One region of the Desulfitobacterium elongatum genome, then DNA from elsewhere that is predicted to be linked to it. Evidence: riboswitches for the same ligand, from Rfam matches in the RefSeq annotation. Region 1 holds a riboswitch; each other region holds the start of a gene.

Region 1 (8,054 bases):
TCTGTGCAGCTCAACTGACCGAGCGAATCAGGCCTGGGACGGTTCATTCTTATGAATCATCAGCCACTTATGACCCTTTGGGCGAACCTGGTCATTCGGCTGACCGTGGAGGGTGTATCAACCAATTAACTCCGAGCAGAATGATGATTAAAAGGTCCCATGCCGGTGCCTCCAATTCCTGTCTTGTTCAGCTTCAAAAGTGGGAAGGGGAGGAGAGTATCCTATGAAAAAGTGGCATTTGATTATTGATGTCGAGAAATGTGAAGATTGTAATAACTGTCTGATGGCTTGCAAAGATGAGCATGTTGACAATGAATGGCCAGGATATACCTTATCTCAACCTCGCTTTGGACAACGCTGGATGAATATCATGCGTAGAGAGAGAGGTCAGTATCCCTTAATCGATGCAGCATATCGACCAACACCCTGTATGCATTGTGACGAGCCTCCTTGCTTAAAGGCCGCTGAAGGTGTAATTAGCAAACGTCCTGACGGCATAGTTATCATCAATCCCCAGACAGCGAAAGGGAAGAAGGAGCTGGTAAGCGCCTGCCCGTACCAAGCGATCTGGTGGAATGAGGAAGCGAATCTCCCCCAGAAATGTACACTATGCGCTCATTTGCTGGACCAAGGCTGGAAGCAGCCACGATGTGTGCAGGTCTGTCCTACAGGAGCTTTGAAAGTAGAATATCTGGAAGACTCGGACATGGAGCGATTAATCCAAGTCGAGGAATTAGAAGTTCTACATCCCCAATTGAACACCAAGCCCACGGTATTCTATAAAAACATCTACAGGTTTGATCGCTGTTTTATTGCCAGCAGCGTGGCAATAAAAGAAAGGGAAGAAATAAACTGTGCCGAGGGTGCCAAGGTTAAAATTTATAAGAAAGACCAAATTATTGCGGAAACAGTGACAGATGCCTTCGGCGATTTTAAAGTAGATAAAATATTGCCCAATAGTGGTGAATATATCATTGAAGTTTTAGTAGAGGGTTTTGATAAGAGAACGATCATTGTTGACCTTGTCGAAAGCGTCAATCTTGGAGAAATATTATTTGCTAAGTAGATTTTTATCTTTATTGGGAATTTTAGGATGGGACTGTCTTGGGCAGTTTCATCCTATGCAAAGAGAAAATTGGGCCCGTTGAAGATCTATCTTAGCAATTTATGGTTTATATACTGCTTAATTGCCAGAACATATATTGCGTTCTGGCTGTTTTACTTTACTCACTGTATGAAATAATTTTTAATTCAGGAGGAATACTCATGAAATGTGTTGAATATTTAAAGTATGTTTATCTTTTTCTGGGAAACGTTAATAAAGGAGTAGAGTAATTGGGACTTTCAAAAATATGGTATCGTTATGATCGTGCAATATGGATTAGGGTCATAGGAACAATTCTTACTACGCTAACAAGTTTTGCTATTCGGCCATTCTTAGCCGTTTACCTCTATAATAAGACGGGAAATCTTTACGACATCGGTATTATTTTAGGCTTGGCTCCCTTGATGGGAGTAGTGACTAACATATGGGGCGGCGGACTTGCAGATAAATATGGGCGAAAACCGTTAATGGTATGGAGCTTACTATTCCAAGGGGTATCAATGCTTGGGTATATCTTTGCTGTTGCCCCCCTACACTTTGCCCTCGTTTCAGTGCTCAACGGTATAGCATCTTCTTTCTATTTTCCAGCTGCCAACGCTCAAATTGCTGATATTGTCCCAGAGGGACAGCGTTCCGAAGTATTTGCACTAATGCATACTGCTTTAAATGTGGGAGCAGCCCTAGGTCCTATGCTAGGTTTACTTATGATAAAGATTAACCAAAGCCTCACGTTCTTAGCTTCTGCTATCACACTGTTTATGTATGCATTACTGGTATTGGCTTTAATTCCTGAGACATTACGCGCCACTACTTTTTCAACTGAAAATGGGCAAGTATCCACAGTTGAAGATAATACTAAACTAGAGCGGATTTCTTATAAGGAGCATAAATTCTTGTTCCAGTTCACCCTCCTCGCTATGCCAATTACTTTGCTATATGCTCAAGTGGAATCGATTTTCCCCTTATATCTTCAAGCTAATTTTGACAACTATCTAACGATATTTACGTCTTTAATGACGATGAATGGAATCATAGTCGTGTTATCAGCGGTTTGGCTCGCTAAGAAAACAGAGAAACTTCACACACCGTCTGTCTTGCTCGTCGGATATATCCTTTTTGCTTTCGTGGGAGCTGGTTATGGGTTAGGACCCTGGGTCAGAGTCATTCCGTTATTATTTGCATCTGAGGTTATCTTTACGATCGCCGAGTGTATTACTTTTCCGAATCAAAGCAAACTTTTGTCAATCATCGCACCTGCTCACATGCGAGCACGCTACTTTTCTATATTCAGTATGAATTGGGGTATGTCTAAAAGTCTTGGTCCAATACTCGGAGCAGTAATTTTTGCGCACCAAGGTGGTCTATTGCTGTTTATGACCTTGTCTTGTCTTTTACTGGTTTGTGGAGTATCCACGTATTACCTCACGAGTACGCCTCGTAAGCATTTAATCGCCGAGGGAAAGGTGAACTAGGCTTCCTTCTAAATTTTCTTGTCGAAGAGTAAACGGGCTAATACACTTAGGTTAAGCCAACGTGTCCTAATTTGATTTTAGATAAAGCGGTACGAGCTGATTGAGCTGCATACATGCAAGTTGTACCTTTGGAAGATGTGAAAACAGGAGAGCCATTCAGCCCTCCTGTTTTGATGGAACGGATTAACTTGGGTTAAGTTAATCTTGGGTTCGCTGTTTTTGTTCCTTCTTAGTTTCCCCTAATCGTTCTATTTGAGGCTCATTCATCCCTTGTTTAATATTTTGAAAATGTTGTTCCACCTCGGGATATTTATCTGCTAAAACTTTTCTTCTTGCTTCATTTTTGCTCAAAAAGAACGCCTCCTTATTTTTTCTAACTTATTACCCTAATAGTATTTCCTGATTTACTGTAATGATGTTTGGGATTTTTAAATAAAGAATCTTCCATTTTGTTCCTGAAAAACGTTTGAAAAAGCTGAAGTTGATGGGGGCGGTTTAGTTTTGGTATTACTGAAAATAGCTGAGAAACAGTGGCGATTTGCCTTGTTTCTCAGCTATTAATCTTTGACCTCTGATTGTATAGGTTGGGAGCCGATTTTGAGTCATGATAAACTCAATTGTAGGTTTCCTTATGCGCTAATTTTCTGACCATGAACAGGAGTAGGTGCTGCCTTCTTGATAATATTAAGCGGTTTACCAAGTGGCAAGATATCACGGCCATAGAAATTCTTAAAAAATATAGCCCCTGAAGTATAGAAACCAACTAGTGAGATAATAAATTCGGACCAACCAGCTAGTTTAGCAAACACAGTGACAGGCCCCATGTTAAATGATACTGCAGCAAGAGAGAAAAATAGCACATCAATTAGAACTAACATTACTACAAAAGGAACGTTCACTTCAAAAGAAGCTACAGTAATAAAAAGAGAAAAAATAAGGTACCCAACAAATACTACTCCTAACATCTTAGGGTCAACTGCAGCTTTCATGCCTGCGCCAAACATGCCGTTCATAGTTGCCCATGAAAGAGCCATACCTACCCAAAAAAAACCATAAGCACCGAGAACTGTTCCGCCGAAAACGTTGCCCTTTTTAAAGTCAATGTTTGCAGCCATAATTTGAACAATACCACCTAGTAATGCTGCCCAAACAAAAAGCAAACCGGTTGCTTTAGGATCGGTAAAGCCCAATTTGGCAGATGAAGCTACGAAACATACCATAGATAAACCTAAAACGCCAAACGCTGTTGGATCTGCGCCAGTATAACTGATTTTTACTTCTTGAATATTCATTTGCAAGAACCCCCTATTAATTATTGCGTTAAAATTATTAATGAATAAGTATTTAGCAATTATATGATCTTCGTACACCCCCTTTAAAAAAGTTAAATCCAATTTGATTTAATTCTATTGCAAATGATACCATAGAACCAATTATATTTATATAGAAAATTTAAAATATTTTCAATATTATAAATAGTGATATATATTACAAAATACTAGAACTCAGACTCGGAACATTCCAATTACGGCTCAGTTGCAAAAAAGGGCTCTGTTGCAAAAAAACAACTAAATAATGTAAACAGAATATGGTGAAAATGTTCTTTAAATATAACTTCTATCCAACATTCATGACACAAGGGGCACGTTTAATTAACTCCATTTCTTCTAATGGAGTCATTCGACCTGCTTAGTTTTTTCTAAGCATGTGCATGGTTTCAATCCCGGGAATTGAGGGAGCAGTTTGCTTGAAGAAATCGTAAAGTGTCAGGGTGCCATGCGGGTTAAGTGCTAAGATATTTCGGATTAAATGCGACAACCATCTTGACAGTTACCGATTTATATAAAGGCGAAATTTCTGGGGATACGATGCTTTAAGAATTTGATGAACAGATATTTAATGCGTTGGTTGAGAAGATAGAAATTCTCTCACCAACGCATTTTGTTCTTGAGTTGAAGAGTGGTTCCCTATAATTGCTTAGCAATACTGTTTAACTCTTCTGCCATTGAAGTTATTTCTTCTATGCTCGCTGTTATCTCTTCTGTAGTGGCCGCTTGTTCCTGACTTGAATGTAAGGAACTTTCACTCTTTTCGCTTACTATAGTTACGTTAGCTTTAATACTATCTGTCAGTTTCTTGATTTTTGGAACTGTGCTCTTCGACTGTTCGGATAGTTTCCGGATTTCTTCTGCAACAACCCCAAAACCTCTACCAGCATCTCCAGCCCTAGCGGCTTCAATAGCAGCGTTCAATCCAAGCATTTTCGTCTCATCCGCAATTTCCTTAATAAATACTGACACTTCATTAATTTCGTCTGAAAGACTAATTATTTCTTTGATGTCTTTGTTAAGTTCCTGCTCATTTGTATATATTTGTGTTGCTGAGGCAGCTAATTGCTCTAATGCAGCAGAAATTCCTGAGAGACCGTTATCTAGATTTTCGGTCATATCACGCAACTGAGCTGCTGTCTTTTTTGGTATAACCATCCCAAAAGTATCCACAACTTCATTTTCATTGTCTTCATCAAACAAGGGGTAACTTGCAACTAAAAGCGGTAGTCCATACTTACTGGCATCAACCTCTTCAACAACCATCTGTTTTGTTTGGATAGTTCTGAAGGGAATATCACCTGCTTTTATTTCATTACCAACTTCGTTAACTGGCAAATTAAGTAGTTTAGAAGACTGTTTGTGTATATACTTCTGTAAGTCAGTCATATACAATATAACACCTTCTGGAAACATCTCTACCAAAATTGGGGCAAACTTATCAAATGCAGCAGTAATAGGATGTAATCTAGGGTTTAAAGTAGAAAAAGCTCCTATAGCATTGCCAGCTTCATCAACTATAGGTATGGAATTTATTGATAACCTTATTCCAAAAACAGATCCCGGGACTTTATCATTTAATACCTTATTTTGAGAAGCGGCCAAAACAGCACTGGTGTGACCACTCATAGTATTACCGACACTTAAGACATTTATATCAAAAACATCAGAGGGATTTTTCCAAATTATTTTATCTCCTTCTGTAATTAAATACATGGGTCTATTCTTTACTAAATTTGCTTGTATTTCTGCAAATGTTTTTAAACTATTTAATTCGTTTAATGAAATCATAAAATATAACTCCCTTTCATCATTAACTAAAAAATCTCATTTTTAAATTTCAAAGCATTAAGTAATAGAATTAATCGTTGGTCTATTTTAGCAATACCTTGGACACTATTTCCTCCAATGGTAGCAATTTCTGTACTAAGCTTTTCAATCACTTGTTCGTCAATTTTGACTACCTCAGAAACATCGTCAACAATAATTCCTAAATTGATTCCTTCTAAATCAAGTATTAGCAGCCTATGATCAATACTTTCTCTCGATTGCGAAAAGCCGAATTTTTTCTTAAGGTCAATGACCGGAATTACTTTACCTCGTAAATTAATAACTCCTTCCATAAATGCAGGCGTGTTGGGAATTTTCGTAATTTGTGGTATTCGAATAATTTCCTTTGTATAAGAAATATCAATTCCATATTCTTCTTCCCCTAAAGTGAAAACAATGAGTTGATCAATATCCAATGAAGTGCCTCCTTCTCTTTGTTTAAGGTATCTTTGTTTTTAAAAACGACTCTTTTCCTATAAAAAAGCGACAAAAAAAACGTTCGATAGCTTGGCAACCATCAGCATAACCTGGAAGGCCCATAGCTTTGCGTCCTTGGCTTTAGCCAAGTTTGCTATTGTCACCGTTATAATTAAACATATAAGAATATAAGAATATGTCTTATATTTTAAGAATAATTGCTATAACTCTTTTCTAACAGCATAAAAAATAAACTTAGGGAGGGTGAGGGCAATACGGTCAACTTTGTGAATTCCTACATTTATTAGAGCATTGGCCAATTTATAGGTTGCGATATTAGCCTCCTGGTAAGTTATTATCCGGTCCAAAAAGTATATATAAGGTCGATCAGGATGCCTTTTTACTCTGCAACTCTAGCTACCCTCCCCAATGAGGTAAGATACTCGTGAGAGCCCTTATATTCATACTATTGTCATGAGAAAATCAAAGACCATTGCTTTAGTATCTTTACACATTTCAAACGTTTATATTCCATTGCATTTTCTATGCCAAAGAAAAATAGCCCATTTTTGGCTGATCCCTGAGATGGGTGGGACAGGAATCATCATATGTGAGAACTTTGTGTCCCATTTTAAACCTTAGATAGTTTCGAGATGTTAGCTCTATAAGTTAACTATTTTAATTTAATGCTCAGATAAGAAATACTAGCAATGATAGTATTGGCTCAGTTGCAAAAAAATGTTTAAATAAGTGTCAAACCTTAGCCCGATGAACCCGTGCTAAGGTTTGACCTAAAACATTGAAACATTGAAACTTATTTATCACTTCCAATGGAAATATTTTTACTATTCAATTAACTATTAATCTAGAGGACAAAGAAGCAGCAGAAAATCTTACTTATTGCCATCACTTTAATGGCATAAATTAACGTTTTAGAATTCTGCCTTTTGCAGAAACTAAATTTAGATTTAATGTAAAGGAGATTAAAACATGGCAACCTTAGATAAAAGCAACAATACAAAATTCGTACCACCAGGAAATAATCCTAAACCAGGAATAATAACACCAAAGTCAAAAGTAATAGCGGAAAAAACGGATATCGTAACTAATTGAAAATACAGATCCTTATCATGATTGATTATTTAACATCTCACAGGACGGCTTTGGCTGTCCTGTTTTTTGGCTCTGTTGCAAAAAAAGATAATAATAATATAAACGGCATAAATGGTAAAGACCAGCACTTGTACAATGATATTGAACATGGTAAATTTCAGGTGCTGAATGAAACTGAGTGTCTTGAAGAAACAAAAATGCTGATTGAAAATATCGAGCTTAATAACCTACATTTTACAAGTGACCATGCTTCCAATTATGTGCCTATTGAGGGTACTTTAAAAGCAGATAAGGAAAAACTTATTGGTCTTATTGATGAGGCATTGCAAGGTAGATTACAAACTCGGAGCGAGAGGCATAGAGGACTTTAAAACTAATGCGAATTAGTTAATATCAGTTTATCAAGAGAAAATGAGCATTCGCCCATCTAGTTACACCGACCGCCCTCCCCAAAAGCGAAGCAGGTTTTTGGGGAGGGCGGCCTATTATTATATTATGTTCTATTTGGAGGAAAATGAAAACTAATTATCCACTTCATCTTGTAGTTTATGGAATTATCTGATGCATATTACACAGTGGAGCAAGTGTAAGTGGAACAGATCTTCCTGCTAGAATAAAGGATAAATCAATTATCCCTTTGACAAAAGTTTGCCCCATAAGAACAACTCCCAAGAGACCGTTGCATCAAAATCACCCGTTCGAAACTGGATAAGCATTACTATTAGATGCACTGGTAGATGCACTGGTAGATGCACTGGAAAAGCAGTCAGTATCCACGGAATAAGAGCA
Region 2 (8,054 bases), 460 kb from region 1:
AGCCTCCATTCGAAATCAGTTCCTCAAGCCCCGGGATATCTTCGGGATTAAAGTCCGGATAGACATAATTCCCATCCGGTTCGACACTGCCAGCAAAGCCGTCACTATTATCAGGAACAGTCATGTATTCCAAAATGGTGTGTGGCTTTGCCATCCCATCTGCGGTCAAGCCGATAAATTGAAGCAACCCATCATTGCTCGCTGCGGCATATGGGCGTAGATTAATTTCAGGTCTAATCAAGGGCATATCCGAGTCGATCTCTTCGCTATCCTCATACGTGATTTCGACATAGGGAGTTGGAAAAGAGGTGTTATCTGCTGAGGCAAAAACCTCTGCCTGCTCGGTCTCATAGGTATACCGCAGGACAACTCCATTATTGGGCGCTCCGCTATACCAATCCTTCATCAGCTGAGTCATATCCCAACCCACATACCCTACAGAGCCATCAATCGTCGTCTCCGTCTCATACTGGGTTTCCTGAGGCTGGTTATTCCAGGTTAGTCCCGAGATGGAGAAAGGTTGTTTTATACGTTGAAGTTCGATAGCCCTAGAGGTATTGCTCCAGCTGGTATATTTGTACATTTGGAGGGAAGCAGATTTGACTTCTTGGTCCTCACCAATATTTGGAAGATTGAATTTGAGGAACGTCCGAGTCCTTAAATGAGCTTCAATAAAATTTGCTATATTACCACTTTTGATTCCATCATCATAGCCGATATAGGAATAAGGATTATCTGTATAAACGTTTGGAGAACCTTGTTCCACGGTAGTATCCTGAAGCTGTTCGCTTCCAAGCGTAATTGAAGGATCAATTTTGACAGGATATGCGCGTTCTGGTGCTTCCAACCACTCTTTATCAGCTGTGATTATAATCTGATCTTTAGTAAAAAGATTTTTATCAAGCTGAATTTCGACCTTACCCGAAATTACTCCATTGCCATCGATCATGTACGGTGCAGACAACACCCATGATGGTGTAGTACTGCCCTTTTCATAGCCGAATATTGATCCACTCTCTTCCCTCAACTCTAAACCAGATGTGTCCACTGCAAAGCTAAACGTGTTTTTATCCACGTAATTATTAAGGATAATATCTTCTTTGACTTTCGTGTTGAGAACGGTATATTGGACATCAATTCCATCAAAGACATCATTGTAGAGAATAGCATTCTCGTTAATTGCGCTTTGGCTGTAATCCCCTTCTAACGGAATAAGATTAAGGGTAACATCGCCCTTTTCGACCTGAATCGGCAATTCCTTGTTTATAATTGCTGGAAAACGCACCTTATAATCATTTGCTTTATTTTCATAGACCGAACTCACATTTTCACCTTTAATGTTTGCTTTATCACTTGCTTCGCTGTCTGCTTCATTCTTTGATCGATTTTTACCTTGTTCGGCTACTAAATCGCCCTTTGCCTCTGTCTTCGAGGTTAGATTATTGCCCTTCACAGGCACTAAAGTGTTGTCAATGTCAAGTAAGGCCCCTGATGCATCTTTGAAATGAATTTTGTTAAGATAGAGAAAGGTTTTTTGTCCTTGATCATTTTTAAAGGTCTTGCTATTTTCAGTTCTTTTCTCGATGATTTCTTTCCCTTTGGCAATACTTAATTCGTGAGGTTTTTTCTTTTGACTAACTTGTGGAAGCTTTTTAGGCTTTTCTGTTTTCCCTTTAGCAAGGGAAACATCTTTTACTTTCTCCTTTAAGGGCAAGGATTACCATAATATTTTCCTTTTTCACCATTTGTACTAATGGAATTCCCTGCTAAGGCAAAATCTAAATATATGGTATTCCAGAGAAAACAAGTCATCAGTAGCACACTAATTACCTTCTTATTGAACTTCCCAAACATTTCTTTCCTCCAAATCTCTTTCTTTTTAATAAATAAAAAAAAGCTTTTCTCCTATTTGGGAGAAAAGCTAAAAACATAATTATAATTCTGCTCATAATCAGCAACTTGGCAATCATAGCTCTATAGCCTTAGACCCATAGCTTTGCGTCTCCACCTTTCAGTGGATTTGCCTATTAAATTAAAAAAATTCTGTTACAACTTGGTTGTTTAACCAACTTGTAACAGAATACCATACACCTTTAGCGAAATGTGTCGTAATAAGAAGATTAGATATAGATTTGCCTTTGCTGCGATATCTTTAAAGGCTTTTCTCTAAAGCAGCTTACAAGCTAACGTAGATTTTATCATAGAGTTCTTTGTACTTTATGTACTCTGAATTATATAATTCTACCTGTGCCTTTTGAGGCTTGATTACACGGTCCACCTTCATAAAACGCCTACTTTCGCTCAAAGCAGAGATTTTCCCTAAAGATAGCCAGGCAAGAAGAACAGCTCCAAAAGCCGATCCTTGCGGCTCACCGAGCGCTTCAAGTGGTTGATTTAGGACGTCTGCTACAATCTGTACCCACGTTGGAGAAGCCATAAATCCCCCGCCAATCCGAAGTGAAGTCACTTTTCCAGCCATCTCCTGAATCGGTTCGTAAACGCTTCTAATCCTGTAAGCCACTCCTTCCATAGCAGCCCGAGCAAAATGTCCTGGTCCATGAGCAAAGTCTAGCCCTATTAATGCTGCTCGGATATCGGAATTCCAATTTGGAGAGCGCTCACCCGTCAGAAAGGGCATAAGCATCAGTCCATCTGATCCAGTTCGCGTAGTAGCTGCAAGTTTTTCAACTTCTTCAAAACTAATTCCATGTAGCCAATTCTGGCGTACCCATTGTAACGTGAGTCCAGCATTGTTAATTGCTCCACCGACAACCCAAGCATTCGGTGACAGATAATAACACCACGTCCGTCCCAATCGATCTAAAGTGGGTTTATCCACCGTAATCCGTGCAGCTCCACTCGTTCCGATCATAACCGTAACCTCACCTGGGTCAATCGCTCCAGCACCTAAACTGGAGAGTACCCCGTCCCCCGCTCCGATGACCACTTTGACTTTCGAGTCCAAACCTAGTTTTATTAAAACTTCTTCTTTCAATCCTTCAAACACTGTAGTCGTTGGCACAATCTCAGAAAGTTGATCTGCTCGTACTCCGATGCGTCTTAAAATTTCTTCGTCCCAAGTCATCTGATGAACATTATAAAGTCCCGAGCTTGTCGCAATTGAGGTATCGACTACGTATTTACCAAACCAGCGGTAAAAAAGTAGCTCTTTTAAGGAGATAAAACGCTCAGTTTCTCCAAAGACACTCGGTTCAAACTGTCTGAGCCAGGCGAGTTTTCCAGGAAGATACATAGGGTGAAGTGGGCAACAGGTTCTTTGATAGAACTCTTCTTTCAGCCCTTCCTCTTTCCACGCTTCGATAATTCCAGTACTACGATTATCCGCCCAGATGATGCATGGCCTTAAAGGCTGTCCGCCTCGCATTGGGATTATCCCGTGGTTGACGGCACTAAAGCTGATTAGCATCACTTCATAGCCCCCGACTTTTGCACGGGCCACAGCTTCTTGAATTGATTCCTCTACTTTGCTTATGACAACGCTGGGGTCTTGTTCTGCCCAGCCGGTTTTTGGGGAATTCGTGGGATAGAGTTTTTCAGAGCTTGCGACGAGCTCGGCTTGATCATTGTAAACGATACTGCGGCAGCCGGTGGTGCCGATGTCGACGCCGAGGGTTGCTGTACGATAGATCTGTGCGTTCATTTTAAGTCTCCTTGTATAGATGTCTCCAGGATTTTGTTTTACACCGTTCGCTCTATAAGCTGCGCGGACCAATCTAATCGCTCAAGTTTCTCGCTCCGACGGGTTCCCGGCTAAATCGTCTCCTGACTCATAGCCGGTTGGAAACGTCCATGTTTCCACCCCGTCTCCGCTACGAACTTTTCGCGAAGATTGGTAGCCGCTTGCTTAGAAGGCGCTCACTAATGTAAAACATAATCCTTGGGTAGTTTTTCAGATTATTGCTCGAGCTTCTCTCAAGTCTTGACTTTGCTGAGGCTTTCTACGAATGAGCTCAATCATCCTGTAAAGCCTGCTCAAGTCCTTCTACGAAGCATCACAAAAGCCTTCTGCAAAGTGAGTTACGATTACAGTATGCGAGGTTTCTTCGCGAGCAGTTAGCAAACTTGGGCTAAACTGCACCCCAGATAGCGGGGCGGGTCACAAGGATGTGACACGCCGCCTATCGAGCAGGAGCGAATTTAGGCGGGTACCCCGCAGCTTGCAAGAAGCAGTTTAGCCCTTAGTTTGCTTTGCGAGCGTATTTCCGAGCGTCTGTATCGTAACTCCACTTGCAAGTCCCTCTTGCAAAGCATAACTTACAAGTACCGTTCGTAACGCTTATCATATATGAAAAAAGATACCCGAACGGGCATCTTTCCTCATTATTCCTTTTCGACCACTGCATGCCCACCAAACTCATTCCGTAGAGCCGCAACGACTTTTCCTGCGAAGGTGTCTTCTTGGCGGGAACGTAGTCGAGCTGCAAAGGACATAGCAATCGTTTCAAAGGGTACTCCGAATTTCCACGCTTCTTCAATGGCCCAACTTCCGGTGCTTCCGCCGCCTACTTCACCTGTAATTTCATTTAAGGTGTTATCCTTTTGAAGGGCCTTCTCGGTTAATTCCATCAAGTAGCCTCGGATGATGCTTCCTTCCGTCCAGAGATGAGCGATCTTATCAAGTTCCAGATCGTAGGGACCGTTATATAGAAGTTCAAAACCTTCTCCGATAGCCTGAAGCATTCCATATTCAATCGCGTTATGGACCATCTTTGTGAAGTGTCCTGAGCCACTAGGCCCTACGTACAGGTACTCTCCCATGCCTTCAGAAAGTGCTTTGAAGAGCGGCTCGGCTTGTTCAAAGGCTTCTTTCGCTCCACCAATCATCAGGCAGAGTCCAGCCTTCGCTCCCTCTTGACCACCGCTTGAGCCTGAGTCGAGATAACGGATGCCTTTTTCGGCCAGTCTCTGGGAACGACGTACGGAATCTCTATAGAAAGAGTTTCCCCCATCGATTACTATATCACCCGCGGCGAGCAATTCGCTGAGGCCTATATCACCAAAAAGAACTTGTTCTACAGGGTCACCCGCAGGTACCATCAACCAAATCACACGTGGTGAACTTAGTGAATCCACAACCTCTTGGATGGATTGACACCCTTTCGCTCCTAGAGTTGCAAGCTTCGCGACCGATTCTGTATTCATATCAAAGACTGCAACATTAATTCCTTTAGATAATACGTTCTCAGCTGCCAAAGCTCCCATTTTACCTAGCCCGATCATACCGTATGAGCAATTTCCCATATGTTCCTCATCCCTTCTTAAAAAGTATCTTAGAACAAGTTCCCTTGCTCATCAAACGCCCAATTACGCAAGTCGCCTATTTCGTATTTTCCTTGGGTGACTAGTTCTTGAATAACACATTCTGATGCCAAGAATTCACATAAGTGCAAGGTGTTTTTGATCCGCACCAAGCGTACTTTGGAAAGATCTAAGGCATTACTCGTTTTCACTGCTGCCCGAATGACATCATAGTCCGTTTCAAGAGTGAGTGGGATCTGAACTGGCCCGGTTACTGTTGACGTTAAGGCATTGGGATAGGTCTGTTCAGGAATCATCTTCTCCACCAAGCGACGTGCCACTATATCAGCTGTCCCGATACCATTCGCATTCCCATGGCTTCGTTCTGTTAAATCCAGAAGTACCATTTTACTAACCGCAGGTCCACCAAGAGCATACGGAGTTGGATATCTCCCCGTGATATTTGGATCCATCCCATCCCCACTAATATCCTTGCCGATCTCATCGATAACAAGTACATCCAATTGCTTGACTGGCAAACTCGGAATGAGCTTCTTTGCAAGTTCAAGCCAAACTGGCTCTTCTTCTAAAAGACGCTCGGCGGGTATAGCGAATATCGAATGGATTTGGTCATACGCATTCTCAACCACTCCGAGGCCAAAGGCCACTGGGGTTTTCTCAAGTAGCATGCTGCCCATCTCGATAATATGCCTTGCCATATGCTTAAAGCTATGAGCATGACATGCTTCTGCACCTTTTTGTTTCCCAAGACCAATAGTCAACATCTTAACTAAACCGCTTTCTATACTTCCGCGGAAAGCGGTATGCGGTTTTATCCGATTCACTAAGACAATCGCATCGGCGGCCATCGCATCTGTGCTGATGTAGACGGGTAACCCATCCGGTAAGACGCCAACTTCGAGGACCCCCATACTCGATTGAATCTCAGCTCCAACTTCCTCAGGCGTAATGCCTAGGCCAAGGAGCATCTCCTTCTGCCCTTCCGAAGTAGCACCCCCATGGCTTCCCATAGAAGGGATAATAATGGGCTCTGCACCTCGACTTCGGATTTCAGTGACAACTTGTTTTACAATAAGCGGAAGGTTATTGATCCCTCGACTTCCAACTGCAATCGCCACCTTCTGACCCGCTTGGATACGATCCAAGGTCCCAGGTCTCTGAAGAGCTGTTTTGATCGCGTTGGGTATATCTTTTACTTTCTCATTCGGAAAAGACTGTTTCACGAGTGCCATTTTAGGTAACGCCACATCACTTAATAATTCTTCATAAATCCCCATAGGGTCACCTTCTAAGCTTGGTATTTCTACAATGCAGATTGAAACTCTTGCAATAATTTATTGGCGAGATTCGTGATCTCTTGAAACTTCTTCTCTTTAACCCAGTCCTTCTTAACCAAGGCTCCCCCCATTCCCACCGAAACTGCACCCGCTCCAATGAAGGCTGCGGCATTTTCAGCAGTAATTCCGCCGGTCGGCATGAAGGGAATATACGGGAACGGACCACGTAACTCTTTTAGGTAGTTAACCCCCAGAGATCCTGCCGGAAAAAGCTTAACAATATCAGCCCCTGCTTCCAAGGCGAGTAGTACCTCCGTAGGAGTCATCGCACCAGGAATGGCTACCCGGCCATACCGATGTGCATATTGAATAACCTCTGGTCGAACCACTGGAGAGAAAAGAAAATCGGCGCCCGACTCGATAGCTCGACGAGCTGTTTCCGTATCTAAAACGGTACCTGCTCCGACAATAAATCGTGAATCTTTTTTTAACGACTCAATCACTCGCCAAGCACCTGGCGAATCTGCGGTGACTTCAAACGCAGACACTCCTGCTTCGCCTAATGCCTGAGCAGCATCGTAAGCCTCGGTCTCACTATATCCACGCAAAATCGCGAGTACACCTTTGTGCCAAAGACGATCGGTAACCATAAAAACGACTCCTCCTTATCCTTTCACTGCACCTGCAGTCAAACCGCTAATAATATACTTCTGAGCAAAGAGAGCGAGAATGAGTACAGGAAGAGTAATAATAACCGCGGCTGCCATCAATCCTCCCCAGTTAATATCCGAGTAAGAAAGGAAGGAGTAGACAGCAATTGGCAAGGTCTTTGTTTTCTCACCGGCAAGAACGAGGGAGAACATGAAGTTATTCCAAGAGAAAACAAAGGAAAAAATTGCCGAGGTAATGATTCCAGGCCCAGAAATGGGTAGAACAATCCGCCAGAAAGCTTCCTGTATCGTACACCCATCGACGCGAGCCGACTCTTCAAGTTCTAAGGGAATATTTTCAAAGTAGGACACCATAATCCAGACTATAAAGGGTAGCCCAACAAGCATGTGGCTTAGAATCATAGACGTGTAAGAATCCACAAGATTAAGCTTCGTAAAGAGGATAAACCATGGAATAAGGAAGGTAATCCCCGGAACAATCCGTGCTACTAAAATCGTTAGACCAAGCTTGTCTTGGCGATAACGCGCAATCGAGTACGCTGCAGGTAAACCCAAGACCAAGGAGAAAATAGTGGATACGACCGCAATGATAAAACTATTAATAATAAACTTGAGAAAACTATATTGTTCAAAAACAGCGACGTAATTCTGGAAGGTTGGTTTAAAAATAAGGATATTTTCTGTAGAAAGAATTTGCTGTTGTGTCTTGAAGGACGCCAAAACCATCCAGATAAACGGAAACAAGAAGGCGAGAACGACAGCAACCAGCAAAAGTCGCTGAAGATATTGAACAGGATCTTTACGCTTTGCCATAACTTAAGCCCCC
Region 3 (8,054 bases), 1.8 Mb from region 1:
TCAGGAGATAAGAAAGGATTTTCACATTTGGCGATTGTCGAATTGCCAAATGTACCCGTAAAGCTCCTGGGCTTTGTCACCAACGAGGGAAATAATCGTTTCATCCCAGAAGGATATGTATCTGTTTATCTAATGCAATCCATGCAGTGGGCAGGAAATTTAATCCTTGTCCCTAAAGAATATGTGAAAGAAGTAGATGCAACCTCGGAAGAGGCGATAAAGTTCATTGCTTCAGCTGGGTTGATCTAGAGAAGCTAAGCTTCAGGACTATTTAATCAATGACAGGAACTGAGGATCGCCTTTTACTGGGTTGAAATCCTTTTCTTCACGAGCTACTGCTTTGACTTCAGGTTCAAGGGCAATAGCCGGGCGAAGCCATTCAATGACCTTCTCGACATCTCCTTTGCGTCCGTAAATACTTGCGATTCCATAATAACTCCAAACATCCTTCTCATCTAGCTTGAGTGCTTCTTTATACGCTTCGATCGACTTATCATAATTCCCTGCAAGCTCATAGGCTAAACCCAAGTTGAAATGTGCATAGACAAACTCTGGCTTGATTTGAATCGCTGTTTGGATCAATGAAATTCCCTCACTGTATCGACCCTGAAACGCATAAGTTGCTCCTTTAGCATTAAGTGCTTGATAATTTTTAGGATCAATGGCCAGGGCCTGATTAAAAAGGTCCAGGGCTTCCGTGAACTTGCGGTCATAGTATAGATTTAAGCCTTTCTCATATAGATCAACAGCTCTTTGATTTTCTTCTGGTTTAAAAGCATCAACTTGCTTCTCTATTCTTGATTCCTTATTGTCTTCAGCTTTTATCGGTTTAGGTTCAACAGCCGCTGTGCTATCAGATTCTTCTTTAGACTCCTGGCTTGATGTTGCAGTTGGATTAGCGTTTTCAGGAATTTGCATGGATTGAGACTTTTGGGAACAAGAAACGAGGTTGAATATCAATATAAAACTAAGGATTATTAAGAAGAAGGTTTTCTTTTGTATCTTAGTTTTCCTCCTTAGGCTTAATCTGATTTAATCTATTATAATCTTAGTCGTGAATATGAACAATGGGTCTTGAAGAAATGGAGTTTCAGGGCGTGGAAGTCCCAGAGGTACGTGCGGTCGTTTTTCCGGAATTAGCGGTAACCATTAAGTGAACTCTATCTCACAAACTATAACGGGATTGGCCTTATAGAGGTCGATCCCGTTATAGTTCATTCTATGGAGAATTAGAGCCGATGCTTGGCGAATGAAATGACGATGACACTAAAAGTTTAAGCCATTGATATTAAAAAAGATTTCATAAGTCATAGCTTTGAATTTTTCATTTTCAAAAATGCATTAATCACGTCACTGATAAATAGAAATGATGATTTATCCAAATTGCTTAATGTGCATACAAGTCTTTTTATTTCTAAGTTCTTTAAATCATTATCTTGAATTAGAAATAAGGCGGGATCAATTACCAGAGCATCGGCAATCTTTCCTAATAAATCTAGTGATGGGACTTTTGTTCCACGCTCTATATAGCTAATATAAACCGTACTTACTTCGACCTTCTCTGCAAGCATTTCTTGGGTTAGTCCTTTAAGTTTTCTGAAATATCTAATGTTCTTACTAACTATATTATTGATTTTTATCATTCTTATCACTCCTCACAATAATTGTAAGGGTATATTAACAAATAACTCATAAACTAATAGTTATATAAATATGTTGAAAAATATAACCTGTAGTGTTATGATTTAACTAAATTTAGTGCATGTTGTAAATTTTTGAAGTATTATACAAGGTATTTCTATTTTCTGACACTAAGATTCGAATATGGATATAATGATAAAGGCAAACTTGGTGAAGGTCAGGGACGAAAAGCTATAGGTCGTCCAGTAAGGCTAACAATTGCTGGGTTACAAAGTGAGTTATAGAAATTTGCCGTCATGATGCTTGATTTATGGCGGCTTTTTATTTTTGCGAATTAATAAGAGGGGGAATTTGTAAATGAATTGGTTCAGAAACTGGAAAATAAGGACGAAGATATTATCGCTCGTTGTCCTAATGGCTTTGTTCATAGGAACAGTCGGATTTGTTGGTTATTATTATAATACCAAAGCAAATGCTCAATTAAATGCTATGTACTCAAATTCCTTAATGTCAGTAGAGTATATAAATGATGCACGGGCACAGTCTAGAGCCGGCGAGTCAGCATTCTTTCATTATCTTCTGACACAGGATAAAGCTACTCAACAGAATCTACAAAACGAGATGAAAAGAAGGTCAGGCAACTTTGATAAAAGTTATAGTTCTTACCTGGAACTTGCTACTGACTCTTATGAAAAAGAAAGAGTGTCTAAGATAGAAAAAGAATTTGTCACGTATAGGGCGGAAAGACAAAAAGCTATTGATATAAATCAAGGTGACCCAAAAGGGGCTTACGAATATTTTGCTAATAATGCTCAATCTCATCTCGACACTATAAATGTCATGTTGGAAGAACTTGCTGATTTTAATGTAAAGCATGCGGATGAGGTTAATGCTGAAAATAATCTTGATAATGCAGTGGCTAATAGAATAATTAGTGCTTTACCCATCGTAGCTACCTTATTAGGTCTTATTATAGGATACTTGATTGCTAATTTGATTGCTAATTCTATCAAGAAGGTTTTGGCGAGTGTTGAACGAGTCGCAACTGGAGATTTATCAGTTGTAGATGTCATAATTAAAGATCACGATGAAGTAGGTCAGTTAGCTACGAGCTTCAATCTAATGAAGGGAAATTTACATGCACTCGTTAAGCACGTTGCCCAGTCCTCTGAACAGGTAGCTGCCTCATCTGAAGAGCTCAATGCCATTACTGAAGAAAGTACTCAAGCGGCCAATCAAATAGCGGCATCTATAGAAATGGTGGCACAGGGAACTGAAAAACAAGCGGGTGTGGTTCACAAAACATCATCTGCTATAGAACAAATATCTGCGAGTACTCAGGAAGCTGCCGCGAGTGGTAGCGAGATTACAGATTCCATGGCGAAGACGCTAACGACAACTCAAGCTGGACAAAATGCCTTAGATAGAGTAGCCCGACAAATGAATAGCATAAGTGAAGGAACGGATATGGTACATCATAGAATAACTGAGCTATCAACGAGTTCAGAGGAAATTGGTAATATAGTCCAATTCATTACTGGTATCGCAGACCAAACTAATTTGCTCGCTCTTAATGCGGCAATTGAAGCCGCAAGGGCTGGTGAACATGGCAGAGGATTTGCGGTTGTTGCAGAGGAAGTTCGAAAACTAGCGGAACAATCACGTGAAGCCACAACGCAAATTGCAGCTCTCATCAATCAAAATCATAGTAACATTGGTTTGGCAGTGACTGCGATGGAAGATGAGGTCAAAAATGTAAAGGAAGGAATTGAGGTCGTCAATTTTGCTGGACAGTCATTTAGTGAAATTGCTAAACTTGTAGAGAATGTCTCAGCACAAATGGAAGAAATATCGGCTACGATTCAACAAATAGCGAGTGGCACTCAACAGATAGTAACTTCGGTTGAACAGGTTGATATAACTAGTAAGGAGACAGCATCCCAAGCTCAAGCAGTATCCGCTGGAGTCGAGGAACAAACAGCTTCGATGGAGCAAATTGCTTTGTCAGCTCAAGGTTTAGCCACTATGGCATCTGAGCTTCAAAATGTCATAAGCAAGTTTGTAATCTAGAATGGGGTCTCTACACGGAATCCCATTAAAGGTATCATTCCCCGGATTGCAAAAGATATTATTGCGATAAATTATTTAATACAAAAGGTTTGATGAGGTTTTCGGATAATCCGTAAAATGATGGATAATACTGATGAGATTCTTGTCATAAGATGAAAGCTCCTGCTTGAAGAAAATAAGGCAGGAGTTTTTCTATGTATCTAATGAAAGATGTTTCCCAGGAATGTAATATGTTGTATGATTAGGGTATCGTAGGAATATAGAATAGAGAGTCGAAGTCTTCTCGTCCAGAGGTTTACAAGGGGGAGAAAATATGCTGGTAAATATCTACTGGGGATGTCTATTTGGAGGGATTATCTTTGCCCTCGTGACTGTGATTTTCGGGGATTTACTTGGAGATGCATTTAATGGGTTGTTTCACTCCCTTTCGTTTGACCACCTCGAATTCCTGCAACCGATGGTTTTGGTCAGCGGGACAACAATCTTTGGTGGAACCGGGGTTCTGCTCACTCGGTATACTTCGCTCACTGCTCTACTCGTGGTTGTCATCTCAATAATGTTAGCTATTTTGTTATCGATCTTAATATACTTCGCATATGTGAAACCCATGAGAAACAGCGAGAATTCCACCGCTTATTCCATGGAGGATTTAGTCGGTTTGACAGGGGAGGTAATTACAGCTATTCCGGCGAAGGGATATGGTGAAGTTTTACTCAAAGTTGGCGCAGGACATTCGAATCATATAGCGTCAAGCCAGTATGGGGGGGAGCTATCAACAGGGACAAAAATCTTTGTGACTAAGGTCGAGAAAAGTATTGTCTATGTTGTGCACCAAAAATAAATTCAAGGGGGTATTTCATGCCAGGTTTTATTGTGATCCCATTGATTGTCGTAGGTGTTATTGTGGTACTCGCTCTAACGTTTTGGGCAAGATTTAGAACGGTGGGGCCGGATGAGGCGATGATTGTGACAGGATCCTTCCTGGGCAGCAGGAATGTAATGTCAGATGAGTCTGGAGGGCGCAGGATCAAAATCGTGCGTGGGGGTGGTGCTTTTATCCTACCTGTCTTCCAGCAATCGAATTTCCTTTCGCTCCTTTCAAGTAAGCTCGATGTGTCCACTCCGGAGGTTTACACGAGTCAGGGTGTTCCGGTCATGGCAGACGGGGTAGCTATCATAAAAATTGGTGGCTCAGTTGAAGATGTTGTGACAGCTGCAGAACAATTTCTAGGAAAGCCAATAGATGCTTTGCAAAAAGAAGCACAGGAAGTTCTTGAAGGTCACCTAAGAGCTATACTCGGGACAATGACCGTTGAGGAACTCTATCAAAACCGAGACAAGTTCGCCCAAGAGGTTCAAGCAGTGGCTGCACTTGACTTAAAGAAAATGGGACTGCAAATCGTCTCGTTTACCATGAAAGATGTTAGGGATAAACAAGGATACTTAGAAGCACTCGGGCGTCCGAGAATTGCTGAAGTCCTTCGTGATGCTGATGTTGCTGAAGCCTCTGCTAAGCGGGATGCGCGGATTCAGAAGGCCAAGGCAGATGAAGATGCTCAGAAAGCAGAGCTCATCCGAGATACGAATGTTGCAGAAGCTCTTAAAGAAAAAGAACTCAAGATTGCGGCTTTTAAACAAGAGCAAGATACAGCGAAGGCTGAAGCAGACCAAGCGTATTCTATTCAAACGGCCAGATCGAAGCAGGTTACCGTCGAGGAGGAAATGAAAGTCGAACTCGTTCGCAAAGAGCGGGAAATCGACTTGCAGGAAAAAGAGACTCAGCGACGTCAAAAAGAGTTCGACGCGAATGTCAAGAAGAAAGCGGATGCTGATCGTTACGCTATCGAGCAGGCGGCCGAGGCTGAAAAGACGAAGCGTCTGCGTGTGGCGGAGGCCGACGCCGAGCAAAGACGTCTTCAGGGGAATGCTACTGCTGACGCGAGAAGGGCAGAAGGTACGGCAGAGGCGGATGTTATTCGTCTGCGAGGTTTAGCTGAAGCTGAAGCTAAGGAAAAACTTGCTGAGGCCTTTGCGAAATTCGGAGAAGCTGCAGTCCTTGATGTTATCGTTAAGATGCTTCCAGAGCTTGCGGGTAAGGTCGCTGAACCTTTGAAGTCGATTGATAAGCTCACTGTAGTCGATACCGGCAATGGCGAAGGAGCAGCTCGAGTAAGTAACTATGTCACTTCACTTATGGCCACAGCCCCGGAAATGGTTAAATCGGTGACAGGACTAGACTTTATGGAGCTTGCTAAGAAGTTAACTTCGAAGGAGAAAGCCCAATCAACAATAGAAACAAAAATGGAATAGATGTTTCTTACCGAAATGGATAACGTCTAAAAAAGTAATAGAAGAAGAGCTCTGGATAAGGGCTCTTCTTCAGTAAAGGGTTACAAGAAGGAGGGAATGGATGGGTATGCCTTTTGGTTCCTTTGATATGATGTTCTCAATTATGCCTATGTTCATGGGTATTATATTTATTCTGGTTTTCGGTACAATCATATACGGGATTGCTCGAGGGATAAAGAGCTGGAGCTATAATAATTCCCAACCCGTCCTAACTGTCCTAGCTAAGATTGCGACAAAAAGGACCCATGTATCAAGTCATGTGAATAATGCTGTCGATAATGGAATGCATCATCACAATACGAGCACGACCTACTATGTAACCTTCGAGGTCGAAAGTGGCGATCGTATGGAATTTAATGTAGGTCAGCATGAGTATGGGATGCTCGTAGAAGAGGATATTGGAAAACTTAAATTTCAAGGAAGTCGCTATTTAGGCTTCGATCGAGAAAAACAGCCAGGAAGGGGTTACACATGAAATCGAACAAGCGGTATATAATTAGTTCACTATTTACCCAAATGGTAATCCTTCCAATCCTATTAACCCTCGGGGTTATCTTAATTGTATCCTTCATAACACCGATATCGTCATCAGGGCTTGGTAAAGATACCTTGAAATTTATATATTGGCTGATTGCAGCTTTAGGTTCATTGCTTGTCGGAGGGGTTGTAGGTTTTATCTACTCGGAGCGTTCCAAGAATAAGCCGGATACGGCGGGTGCGAGGTACCTCCCCCTTATCTTTCCCATCCTTTATGCTCTCGTTTGGACTATTCTTATCGCGACTTTTTCAAAGGGTGATTATCACTCAGCTTGGTGGAATTGGTATATTTTCAAGAACCCGGCATTTTTAGTGTTTGGAATAATGCTTTTCTTTGCTGGAAATCACGTTGTGTTTACGGTGGCAGAACTTATGGGATATGTAGGATTCGCGACGGGGATTTTGCTGCAGGAGCTCTTATCACATACTGTCATTTCCGGCAAAACACCAAGGCTAGGTGTATTAAAAGTTGGGCTTGCAATACTCTTAGTTGGAATTATCATCGTCCCAGGTATCATGGCAAAAGATCTGCTTCGTGATGGGATGACAGAAATACGTTATGGAAAATCAACTCTTGGGAATGACTTAACTGAGTTTGACCTCATGGAAATAGCACCCTTTAGGGAGAATAACGGATTAGCAAAACTGGATAAGGTCGCAAGTTTACAGTTCACTGAACTAGAGACCATGCCGCGTCTGGATGGGGCTACTGCGGCCTATCCTGTCTATGGGGCTTTCGTTGAGGCGGTCTATAAAGGTCTCGGTGAGTATTATGAAGCCAACAAGCAGAGTTCTGAGAAGGATAGCTACCTTGCTTTCGTAGCAAGTGAAGAGTTTCCACTGAATATCGTGCAATGTTCGAAGACGGATAGAGCCTATAAACGACTAATTCAGGGTGAGACAGATATAATTTTTGTCGCAGAGCCGTCCAAAGAACAGGTCGAAACGATTAAAGAAAAAGGGGATGAGTTTGTATTAACCCCGATCGGAAGCGAGGCTTTTGTGTTTTTTACTAACGCACAGAACTCAGTTGAGAATCTGACAATGAAACAAATCCAAGGGATTTATATAGGGGAAATAACAAGCTGGAAAGAAGTCGGTGGGCAAAATCAGAGCATCCTACCTTATCAGCGCCCTGAGAATTCGGGTAGTCAGACCGTCATGCAAAACAAAGTAATGAAAAACCTGAAAATGCTAGAGCCAACAAAGGAAACCTACGCAAGTGGTATGGGGGAAATAATTAACCAAGTGGCAAGTTATAAAAATGCCAAAAATTCGTTGGGCTACTCCTTCATGTATTATTCCTCAGAAATGATTAAAAACAATCAGATTAAGTACTTGGCCATTGATGGGGTTAAGCCAACTCCTGAAACGGTAAGGAATAAAACCTACCCATTTACTGTTCCGGTATATGCAGTAACATTGAAGTCGAATAAGCAGGAAAATGTAAGTCGATT

Evidence for each region. A riboswitch is a leader RNA that binds a small molecule or an ion and turns the genes downstream of it on or off. The one in region 1 is predicted to bind cyclic di-GMP.
Region 2: linked by a shared signal. The riboswitch ahead of ACZ42W_RS08465 (DNRLRE domain-containing protein) and the one ahead of ACZ42W_RS10540 (chemotaxis protein CheW) in region 1 are both predicted to bind cyclic di-GMP.
Region 3: linked by a shared signal. The riboswitch ahead of ACZ42W_RS19020 (methyl-accepting chemotaxis protein) and the one ahead of ACZ42W_RS10540 (chemotaxis protein CheW) in region 1 are both predicted to bind cyclic di-GMP.

The regions. Positions count from the first base shown of each region.
Region 1 is NZ_AP038772.1:2,229,811-2,237,864, forward strand. Features, by position in the region: gene ACZ42W_RS10510 (hypothetical protein) at 1-227, shown strand, start outside; gene ACZ42W_RS10515 (4Fe-4S dicluster domain-containing protein) at 224-1,066, shown strand; gene ACZ42W_RS10520 (MDR family MFS transporter) at 1,336-2,577, shown strand; gene ACZ42W_RS10525 (hypothetical protein) at 2,776-2,928, opposite strand; gene ACZ42W_RS10530 (acetate uptake transporter) at 3,207-3,869, opposite strand; gene ACZ42W_RS10535 (methyl-accepting chemotaxis protein) at 4,545-5,696, opposite strand; gene ACZ42W_RS10540 (chemotaxis protein CheW) at 5,723-6,151, opposite strand; cyclic di-GMP riboswitch class I at 6,234-6,318, opposite strand; gene ACZ42W_RS10545 (hypothetical protein) at 6,374-6,520, opposite strand; gene ACZ42W_RS10550 (hypothetical protein) at 7,143-7,265, shown strand; gene ACZ42W_RS10555 (hypothetical protein) at 7,283-7,636, shown strand.
Region 2 is NZ_AP038772.1:1,773,957-1,782,010, reverse strand. Features, by position in the region: gene ACZ42W_RS08465 (DNRLRE domain-containing protein) at 1-1,714, opposite strand, end outside; cyclic di-GMP riboswitch class I at 1,951-2,035, opposite strand; gene ACZ42W_RS08460 (gluconokinase) at 2,177-3,661, opposite strand; gene gnd (phosphogluconate dehydrogenase (NAD(+)-dependent, decarboxylating)) at 4,342-5,262, opposite strand; gene ACZ42W_RS08450 (nickel pincer cofactor-dependent isomerase, group 22) at 5,292-6,557, opposite strand; gene ACZ42W_RS08445 (bifunctional 4-hydroxy-2-oxoglutarate aldolase/2-dehydro-3-deoxy-phosphogluconate aldolase) at 6,584-7,207, opposite strand; gene ACZ42W_RS08440 (carbohydrate ABC transporter permease) at 7,223-8,041, opposite strand; gene ACZ42W_RS08435 (carbohydrate ABC transporter permease) at 8,045-8,054, opposite strand, start outside.
Region 3 is NZ_AP038772.1:4,017,201-4,025,254, reverse strand. Features, by position in the region: gene ACZ42W_RS19035 (DUF502 domain-containing protein) at 1-249, shown strand, start outside; gene ACZ42W_RS19030 (tetratricopeptide repeat protein) at 268-918, opposite strand; gene ACZ42W_RS19025 (helix-turn-helix domain-containing protein) at 1,308-1,643, opposite strand; cyclic di-GMP riboswitch class I at 1,832-1,915, shown strand; gene ACZ42W_RS19020 (methyl-accepting chemotaxis protein) at 1,999-3,711, shown strand; gene ACZ42W_RS19015 (protease) at 4,028-4,552, shown strand; gene ACZ42W_RS19010 (flotillin family protein) at 4,570-6,021, shown strand; gene ACZ42W_RS19005 (DUF2500 domain-containing protein) at 6,122-6,535, shown strand; gene ACZ42W_RS19000 (PstS family phosphate ABC transporter substrate-binding protein) at 6,532-8,054, shown strand, end outside.